3 regions of the Serratia sp. NA_112.1 genome follow, and region 3 is predicted to be linked to each of the others. Evidence: predicted binding sites of a transcription regulator. Region 3 holds the regulator's gene; each other region holds the start of a gene.

Region 1 (2,904 bases), on a different contig from region 3:
CGAATGGCGTCATGATACCGCTGTCCAGTGCAGCCAGCGCCATTGAACCATGTACCCCAAAGAACCACAGCAGCGAGGAGAACATCACATATACCCAGCCCACGACGCTGCCCATTTTTGCCAGCGGTGCCGAGATGCTGTCCATGATGATTTGGTGGAAGTTGGTGCCCCACAGCGTCAGACAATAGGCCAGTACGCCCATGATCGACAGGATAAGAAAGCCGGGGATCAAGGCAGAGAACGAGCGTGACACTGAAGAAGGAACGCTGTCCGGCAGGCTGATCACCCAGTTGCGACGAACCACAAAGGTAAACATCTCCGCCACCACCAGGCCGATCACCATACCGGAAATGATGTTGGCACCACCCAGCCAGTTAGCGCCTACGGCATAAGCTTCGCCGACGCTGAACGGGGTCACGGTCATAAAGGCGGCAACCGCCAGCAGCGCTGCGGCCAACGGGTCGACTTTGCGCTCTTCAGCTAAAGCCATACTGATAAAAAAGGGCGTCATCAGGGACATAATCCCCAGGGTGCCGTTATAAACGCTGCCACCGATGGCCTTCAGGCCATTCAACGTCTCAATGGTAGACGCATCCAGCCGCACGCCCATTGAAAAGAAGAACGATCCTTCGCCGAAGCTAAGAAACACGTTGTTGATCAGAACGAACATCGCGCCGGTCAACGTCAGTGGCATCAAGCGAATGAACCCGTTTTTGATGGCGTTAACGTGGGGCTGTTTACCAATTTTCACGGCAAAGGGCAGAATGACCTTTTCCAACGAGGCAATTAACGTATTCACGGCAGACCCCTTTATTGGTTAGCTTTTTTTATGGTGGCGACTGCGGCCTTCAATACGCCCAGGCCATCGAGCTTGCCGTATAAAGCAGAGTCGATCACTTCAACAGGCTTGTTGGGTAACTGCTTTTGCACTTCGGCTAGCGTGTAGGCAATCTGTGGCCCGAGCAGAATCAAATCTGCCTCTGCCCCCTTTTCTGCGGCCAACGCCTCAGGATAGGCGGCAATGATCACCGGCACTTCGTACTTCTCGGCCTGTGCTTTCATTTTTGAAACCAGCAGGGAAGTCGACATACCGGCAGAACAAAACAGATAGATTTTTTTCTTTTCCATACCCAATCCCTCAAGATAATCAAAAAAGCCCCGTGTCATTTGTTTGCCAGATGCAATAGTCATTGCCTCACGCACATTCCTTATGAAAATTTCCCTTACTTTGCCCTGGTTGCAGACAGTATACGGAGGCAGTGCAGCGGATCGGTAAGCCACAAGCAGTTAGAACCGTCTCTGCTTGACCTTCCTGATTGACCCTCTTCACATTTCACATAAAAAAATAGTGTGACCTGTCTCTCAAATAACCTTTAATTACTGAATAAATTCGTCATAAATAAACAAATAATAATTATAAACAATAAGTTAAAAACATGCAGGGTGTTTATGGATAATTCTGTGTGCGGGATCGTCCATAGGTCGATTGGTGACCATAAAATCGTTCGCCCTTGATTAGCGCGCTTCAGCAAGATAGGACGATCCGGGGGATGGAAAAGAAGTGGTAAATGGCTGGGGTTTTGGGGGCCAGGGTTTGGCAGGCCAGCTTCAGGCAGAGCAGGGTACCCTTCGCGGTAGATCGCCTGATTGGGGTAACGCATTGCTTTGATTACTCACTAAGGACATCTGCAATACAGCCCTGCATCACTCCATGATTAACCTGTGTAACGCAATCCATACCTTACAAACCGACTTTGCGTAAAGCTTCCCATTTTACCTGTGACAGCCGATTGCCCGCTGGGCTAGTATAGCGAGAGTATTAAGGGCTTATTGATCCTTACCGCCGTCAACCACTGCTCTATCGAGTAGTTTTTTGTGCCGCGGCGTGACCCCTAATGATGACAATCAACATCACAAGCAACTTTAAATTCAATGGATTGGAAACAGTAATCTTATGAATAGTACCGATAAGCTCGATTCGCACACGCCGATGATGCAGCAGTATCTGCGCCTCAAGGCTCAGCACCCTGAGATCCTGCTGTTCTACCGCATGGGCGACTTTTATGAGCTGTTCTATGACGATGCCAAACGCGCTTCCCAACTGCTGGATATATCGCTGACCAAACGCGGAGCTTCAGCGGGGGAGCCTATTCCCATGGCCGGCGTCCCTCACCATGCGGTCGAGAACTATCTGGCCAAACTAGTGCAGCTCGGTGAATCCGTCGCTCTGTGCGAACAAATCGGCGATCCGGCCACCAGTAAAGGCCCGGTGGAACGCAAAGTAGTGCGTATCGTCACGCCTGGCACCATCACCGACGAGGCTCTGCTGCAAGAACGTCAGGACAACCTGCTGGCGGCAATCTGGCAGGACGCACGCGGTTTTGGCTATGCCACGCTGGACATCAGCTCCGGGCGTTTCCGCGTGGCGGAACCCGCTGATATCGAAACCATGGCGGCAGAGTTGCAGCGCACCAATCCTGCCGAGCTGCTTTACCCTGAAACCTTTGAACAGATGTCGCTTATTGAACAGCGTCACGGCCTGCGTCGTCGCCCACTGTGGGAGTTTGAACCCGAGACCGCACGCCAGCAGTTGAACCTGCAGTTCGGCACCCGCGATCTGACCGGTTTCGGCGTTGAACAGGCCCATCAGGCACTGCGCGCCGCCGGTTGTCTGTTGCAATATGTTAAAGATACTCAGCGCACCTCATTACCACATATCCGTGGCATCACCATGGAGCGTCAGCAGGACGGCATTATCATGGATGCCGCCACGCGGCGTAACCTTGAGCTGACTCAGAACCTGTCTGGCGGCAGCGAAAATACCCTGGCGGCCATCCTCGACCACAGCGTGACGGCAATGGGTAGCCGTATGCTTAAGCGCTGGCTGCATATGCCAACCCGTGA
Region 2 (2,904 bases), on a different contig from region 3:
CACGGCCAACAGATCGATCTGTGGGTTACCCCAGGCCAGCAGCATGGCGATCGCATCGTCATGTCCCGGATCGCAGTCCAGTATGATTTTTTTCATTGTTATTTGTTCCTGATGCAGGGAGAGGTCACCGCAGCATAGCGCAACGCTAGCCGGCGGGGTAATGACCGATAATGCTTTTTGTTAACCACATCAAAGCGTTGCTGGTATGGCGGTGTAATTAAACGTAAATATCTCTCGCTGTGCTTTACCCTGGAGTTTACTCCAGGGTTTATTCTGTCACCCGGCGTAAAGCAAAGAGGAGAAGGCGATGAGCCTGTTGAAAAAGCTCTTGGGGCAAGGCGGTATTGGCGGCGGACATCAACGCTCAGGGCATCGCAGTGGCCACCATGGCAACCGTTATAATCAGCACGGCGATCAGGGGCCGCAATGCCTGCAATGTCAGGCACCTAACAAGCCAGGTGCCCGTTATTGCCATCGTTGTGGTCAGCCTTTTGAGACGGCGGTGGCACAATGCAGCGGATGTTCCGCTCCCTTGCCGCCAGGTAGCCGTTTTTGCCAGCAATGCGGCAAGGCAGTTAATACTACTGGAGGGCAACCATGACAAAACGTGGATGGAGTGTGGCCGTGCTGTTGGCGGCAATGGCGTTATGGACGCTGCTGGCCTGGGGGGTTTCTGGCGTATTGGGCTGGTTGCCCGCACTAATGGGGCTGGCGCAGAATGGTTCGGCGCAGTTGGCACCGCAGCTTACCGGGGTGCTCAGCCTGGTGCCACAGGCGCTATTGGACACTTGGCTGCCGCAGTTGCAGCAACTGGGGAACTGGCTGGTCGGGTCTTTCCCACTGCTGCTCACCTGGGTGAAGTATGCCGTCTGGTTAATCTGGGGACTGGGCATGCTGGCATTACTGGTGCTTGGCGCCTTGGCGGGTCGTGTGCTGCTCAGCGATAGCCCTGATAGACTTCCCCCACGCGCTTAAAGTACTCGGTCAGATAATTGATGCACACCTGCACCTTGAGCGGCAGCTTATCTTTCTCGGTGTACACCGCGTACACCGGGCGAGGATCCGAATGATAGTTTTTGAACAGGATCTCGATCTCTCCGCGTTTGATCTCATCGATCACCCACATTAGCGGGGCATAGGCGATACCCGCTCCGGCTTTCAGCCAGCGGATCATGGTTTGTGAATCGTTGGTGACGAAACGCCCCTGCGGTGAGATGCGCGTGCTGATGCCTTCTGGCGCGATCAGCTCGAACTCGCTATCTGGTCGCACGCTGTATTCCAGCCAGGAAAAATTGACCATATCGCTGGGTTTTAGTGGCGTGCCGTGTTGGCTGAGATAGCTTTTGGCGGCGCACACCACCATCGGCATTGAACCCAGGCGTTTGGAGAACAGGCTGGAATCCTGCAGCGCACCGGTGCGGATCACCACATCCAACCCGTCGGCGATCAGATCCGGTGCCGGGATGCCGGTTACCAGGTTCACCGTCAGGCCGGGGTACTCTTTCAGCATATCGGCAGTCATGGTTGCCAGCACGTTTTGCGCCATGGTGGACGAGCTACCAATACGCAGCGTGCCGGTCGGCGTATTGTTAAACGCGTACAGCTGCTCATGCACTTCGCTGGCTTCCAGCAGCATGCGGCGACAGCCCTGATAATAGATTTTTCCGGCCTCCGTCAGGCCAATGCTGCGCGTACTGCGGTTGAGCAGCTTGACCTGCAGCTCATTCTCCAGTTTGGAGACGGTCTGGCTGATAGATGAAACGCTCATATCCAACTGGCGCGCTGCCGCAGTAAATGACCCGCATTCAACCACTTTGGCGAATACCGACATCCGTTTTAGTCTTTCCATTATTCACTCTGGCTTAAAAGTGATTTAGATCACAGATTGTTGATGACTTGATAGTAAGCACGCTAATATAAACAGGTCGGGTGAAAAGACCTTACTAACGCGCGAGTGCGATCGGCAGCGCCATGGTGGCCGATCCCTCCGATATCCTCGCAGTCCCTATCGCGGATGTACGCTCCAGAGTTTACTCTTATTTCAGGTTCCTGACCTGTCTGGGCCAGAATTTGTGGTGCGTGTCCGCTAAAATGTAAAGAGAATGTGAATGGATAGAGTTCTTAACGCCCGGCGCAGTGAGTGATAAGGAAAAATTAATGAGTTTGCTTCCGGTTATGGTCATTTTCGGACTGTCTTTTCCCCCAATATTTTTTGAGTTGCTGCTCTCGCTGGCGCTGTTTTTTTTGCTGCGCCGCCTGCTGCAACCCACCGGGATTTACGATTTTGTCTGGCATCCAGCGCTGTTTAATACCGCGCTGTACTGCTGTTTGTTCTATCTGATTACCTGTCTTTTCGTTTGAGGTCGCTGTGAAAAATTTTTCAATAAAAATAGCCCGGATCGCGATCACTCTGATTCTGGTCCTGCTGGGGATCGTTGCCATATTCAAGGCCTGGGTGTTTTACACCGAATCCCCCTGGACGCGTGACGCCAAGTTTACCGCTGACGTGGTGGCAATTGCTCCGGACGTCACTGGTCTGTTGACCGATGTTCCTCTGGTGGATAACCAACTGGTGAAGAAAGGGCAGGTGCTGTTGGTTATCGACCAGCCGCGCTACCAACAGGCACTGGCGCAAGCCAATGCCGATGTCGCCTACTACCAGACGCTGGCGGCAGAAAAAAGACGTGAAGCCGGCCGCCGTGTGCGCCTCGGTGTGCAGGCGATGTCGCAGGAAGAGATCGACCAGGCGAATAACGTTTTGCAAACCGTAGAACATCAGTTGGCGAAGGCCGTAGCGACCCGTGAACTGGCTAAATTGGATCTGGAACGGACCACGGTGCGCGCACCGGCCGACGGGTGGATCACCAACCTGAACGTGCATGCCGGTGAATACATCACCCGGGG
Region 3 (2,904 bases):
GTGGTGATCCACTTCCGCGGCCTGGATCAGATCGATTTCCCTTATCTGCTGGCGATGCTGCAGGGATCTTTTATCTCGCATATCAATACGCTGGTGGTGCCGGGCGGCAAAATGGGATTGGCAATGGAGTTGATTATGGCGCCGCTGGTGCAGCAACTGCTGGAAGGCAAAAAAATCGGCTAACTTACCGGAGCGCGGCAACGGACCGCGCCCCTTTATCTATCAGGACACCGCGCGGATCTCAAAACTGTGGGTCACGCTGGCGGCCTTGCTCAGCATCAATGACACCGAACAGTACTTCTCGGCGGAAAGATTCACCGCGCGCTCAACAATTTTGTCACTTAAATCTTTACCGGTGACGATGAAATGCAGGTTGATATGGGTAAACAACCGTGGCGCTTCTTCGCGCCTTTCAGAGGTCAGCTTCACCTCGCAATCACGCACGTCGTTGCGTCCTTTTTGCAGGATCGACACCACATCTATCGCGCTGCATCCTCCCACCGACATCAGCACCATTTCCATCGGACTGGGCGCTTTATCGCCGGCGTTGCCGTCCATCAATACCTGATGGCCAGACGCGGATTCGCCCAGAAACGTCAACCCTTCCACCCACTTAACTCTTGCCTGCATGCTGGTCACTCCGGTTAATTTCTTAAAATCAGACTACGCTTTCGCATAGAAACTGGCAACGGAACCTGATGCTAATCATGCTGAAGCGAGACAACACAAGACACCCGCCTCACTCTGTGCTACAAACAGAGCCGCAATAAATCTTTCCGGGACACTGATTTCAGGGAAACTCCCAGGGAAAGGCTCCTTTACCGGTATGTTAACAGAATGTAGCTTGCAGCTCTCCCGGCAAGTTAATATGCTAGAGCGACAGCGTATATTTATGACACGCCTCAAAACCTGCTGCCAGCTACCATTAAAACAACGGCGACAGCACGTTTTACAGGGAACTCTGACCCCTGTGACACAAGGCAGCGATAACAACAGAGGATAACAGCGAATGGTTCTCGGCAAACCGCAAACAGACCCTACTCTCGAATGGTTCCTGTCTCATTGCCATATCCACAAATATCCATCCAAAAGTACGCTGATTCACCAAGGTGAAAAAGCCGAAACGCTTTACTACATCGTCAAAGGCTCCGTCGCGGTGCTGATTAAGGATGAAGAAGGTAAAGAGATGATCCTGTCCTACCTTAACCAGGGGGATTTCATCGGCGAGCTTGGATTATTTGAAGAAGGTCAGGAGCGTAGCGCCTGGGTTAGGGCGAAAACCGCCTGTGAAGTGGCTGAAATTTCCTACAAGAAATTCCGCCAGTTGATTCAGGTTAACCCGGACATCCTGATGCGCCTGTCAGCTCAGATGGCAAACCGTCTGCAGATCACCTCTGAGAAAGTGGGTAACCTTGCTTTCCTGGACGTTACAGGCCGCATCGCGCAAACCCTGCTGAACCTGGCGAAACAGCCTGATGCCATGACCCACCCGGATGGTATGCAGATTAAAATTACCCGTCAGGAAATTGGCCAGATCGTCGGTTGCTCACGTGAAACCGTTGGTCGTATTCTGAAAATGCTGGAAGATCAAAACCTGATCTCCGCCCACGGCAAAACTATTGTCGTTTACGGCACCCGTTAATCACTGAAAAAACGGCGCGATAATTCGCGCCGTTTTTTTATGCCCCTAGTCATCATGTGGCGCCGACTGATTTATCATCCGGAAGTTAATTACGCACTACGACAAACGCTGGTGCTGTGCCTGCCGGTTCTGCTCGGGCTGTTGATCGGCCAACTACAATACGGCCTGCTATTTTCCCTGGTTCCCGCCTGCTGCAACATCGCCGGGCTGGACACGCCTCATAAACGCTTCTTTAAACGCCTGATCGTCGGCGGTTCACTGTTTGCATTCAGCAGTTTGTTGCTGCAGCAAGCTCTGTTGTGGCAGTTGCCGCTGCCGATACTGATGCTCGGCCTGGCGCTGCTGCTCGGTGTCAACGGTGAAATAAGCCCGCTACACGCCCGTCTGCTGCCTGCTGCGCTAGTTGCCGCCATCTTCTCCCTCAGCATGGCCGGTACGGTGCCGCTTTGGCACGCGCCGGTGTTATATATCGTGGGCACGGCCTGGTACGGCCTGTTTACCTGGTTCTGGTTCAAGCTGTGGAAAGAACAGCCGATGCGCGAGTCGCTTAATCAGCTCTATCTGGAACTGGCGGACTACTTCGAAGCCAAATATTCGCTGTTGACCCAGCACACCGACCCGCAGACCGCATTACCTCCCCTGCTGGTGCGCCAGCAAAAGGTCATGGATCTGATCACCTTGCTGTATCAACAACTTAATTTTCTCCCCCATGCCAGCAATCTCGAACAAAAGCGCCTGCAACGCACCTTCCAGGTCGCGCTGGATTTGCAGGAACACATCACCGTCAGCCTGCACCTGCCGGAAGAGGTGCAAAAACTGGTAGAACAGAGCCAGGCCGAAGCCATTATCCGCCGCAATGCGCAGGTAATTGCCAATCGGCTGCGCACGGTGGCGCACGATATTCTCTACCACCAACATTCGCAACGCTTCAATATGGGCAATGAACTGACAGCATTGGAAAAAGTGGCGGCACAGCACCCGGAGAATCCGGTTGGGCAGTTCTGCTACTACCACTTCAGCCGCATCGCCCGCCTGCTGCGTACCCAGCATCCACTCTACCGGCGTGACCTGATGGCCAATCAAAACCGCCTGCCGTTTTGGCCGGCGCTGGTCAGTTATCTGTCGTTCAAATCCAATGCCATGCGTAATGCGGCACGATTAGGCGTCACGCTGGCGGCAGGCAGCAGCCTCGGGATGATGTTCAACCTGCCGAAACCCTACTGGATCCTGCTCACTATCATGCTGGTAAGCCAGAACGGCTA

The links. Region 3 encodes CRP, which controls carbon source genes, mostly activating them, when cyclic AMP is high. Its sites were predicted from a motif close to ATGTGANNNNNNTCACAT; they were not measured.
Region 1: a site for CRP is predicted at 1,315-1,332, ahead of ACUTQ5_RS12010 (PTS sugar transporter subunit IIB). Genes of this name have one in related genera too.
Region 2: a site for CRP is predicted at 1,867-1,884, ahead of aaeR (HTH-type transcriptional activator AaeR). Genes of this name have one in related genera too.

Annotation. Positions count from the first base shown of each region.
Region 1 covers NZ_JBQZFO010000004.1:411,165-414,068, reverse strand. Annotated here, with positions in the region: gene chbC (PTS N,N'-diacetylchitobiose transporter subunit IIC) at 1-799, opposite strand, end outside; gene ACUTQ5_RS12010 (PTS sugar transporter subunit IIB) at 811-1,128, opposite strand; gene mutS (DNA mismatch repair protein MutS) at 1,955-2,904, shown strand, end outside.
Region 2 covers NZ_JBQZFO010000008.1:91,797-94,700, reverse strand. Annotated here, with positions in the region: gene uriH (uridine-preferring nucleoside hydrolase UriH) at 1-96, opposite strand, end outside; gene ACUTQ5_RS16255 (zinc ribbon domain-containing protein) at 308-601, shown strand; gene ACUTQ5_RS16250 (hypothetical protein) at 598-975, shown strand; gene aaeR (HTH-type transcriptional activator AaeR) at 938-1,849, opposite strand; gene aaeX (p-hydroxybenzoic acid efflux pump operon protein AaeX) at 2,158-2,361, shown strand; gene aaeA (p-hydroxybenzoic acid efflux pump subunit AaeA) at 2,369-2,904, shown strand, end outside.
Region 3 covers NZ_JBQZFO010000018.1:19,208-22,111, reverse strand. Annotated here, with positions in the region: gene ACUTQ5_RS21250 (phosphoribulokinase) at 1-183, shown strand, start outside; gene ACUTQ5_RS21245 (OsmC family protein) at 223-630, opposite strand; gene crp (cAMP-activated global transcriptional regulator CRP) at 1,010-1,642, shown strand; gene ACUTQ5_RS21235 (YccS/YhfK family putative transporter) at 1,697-2,904, shown strand, end outside.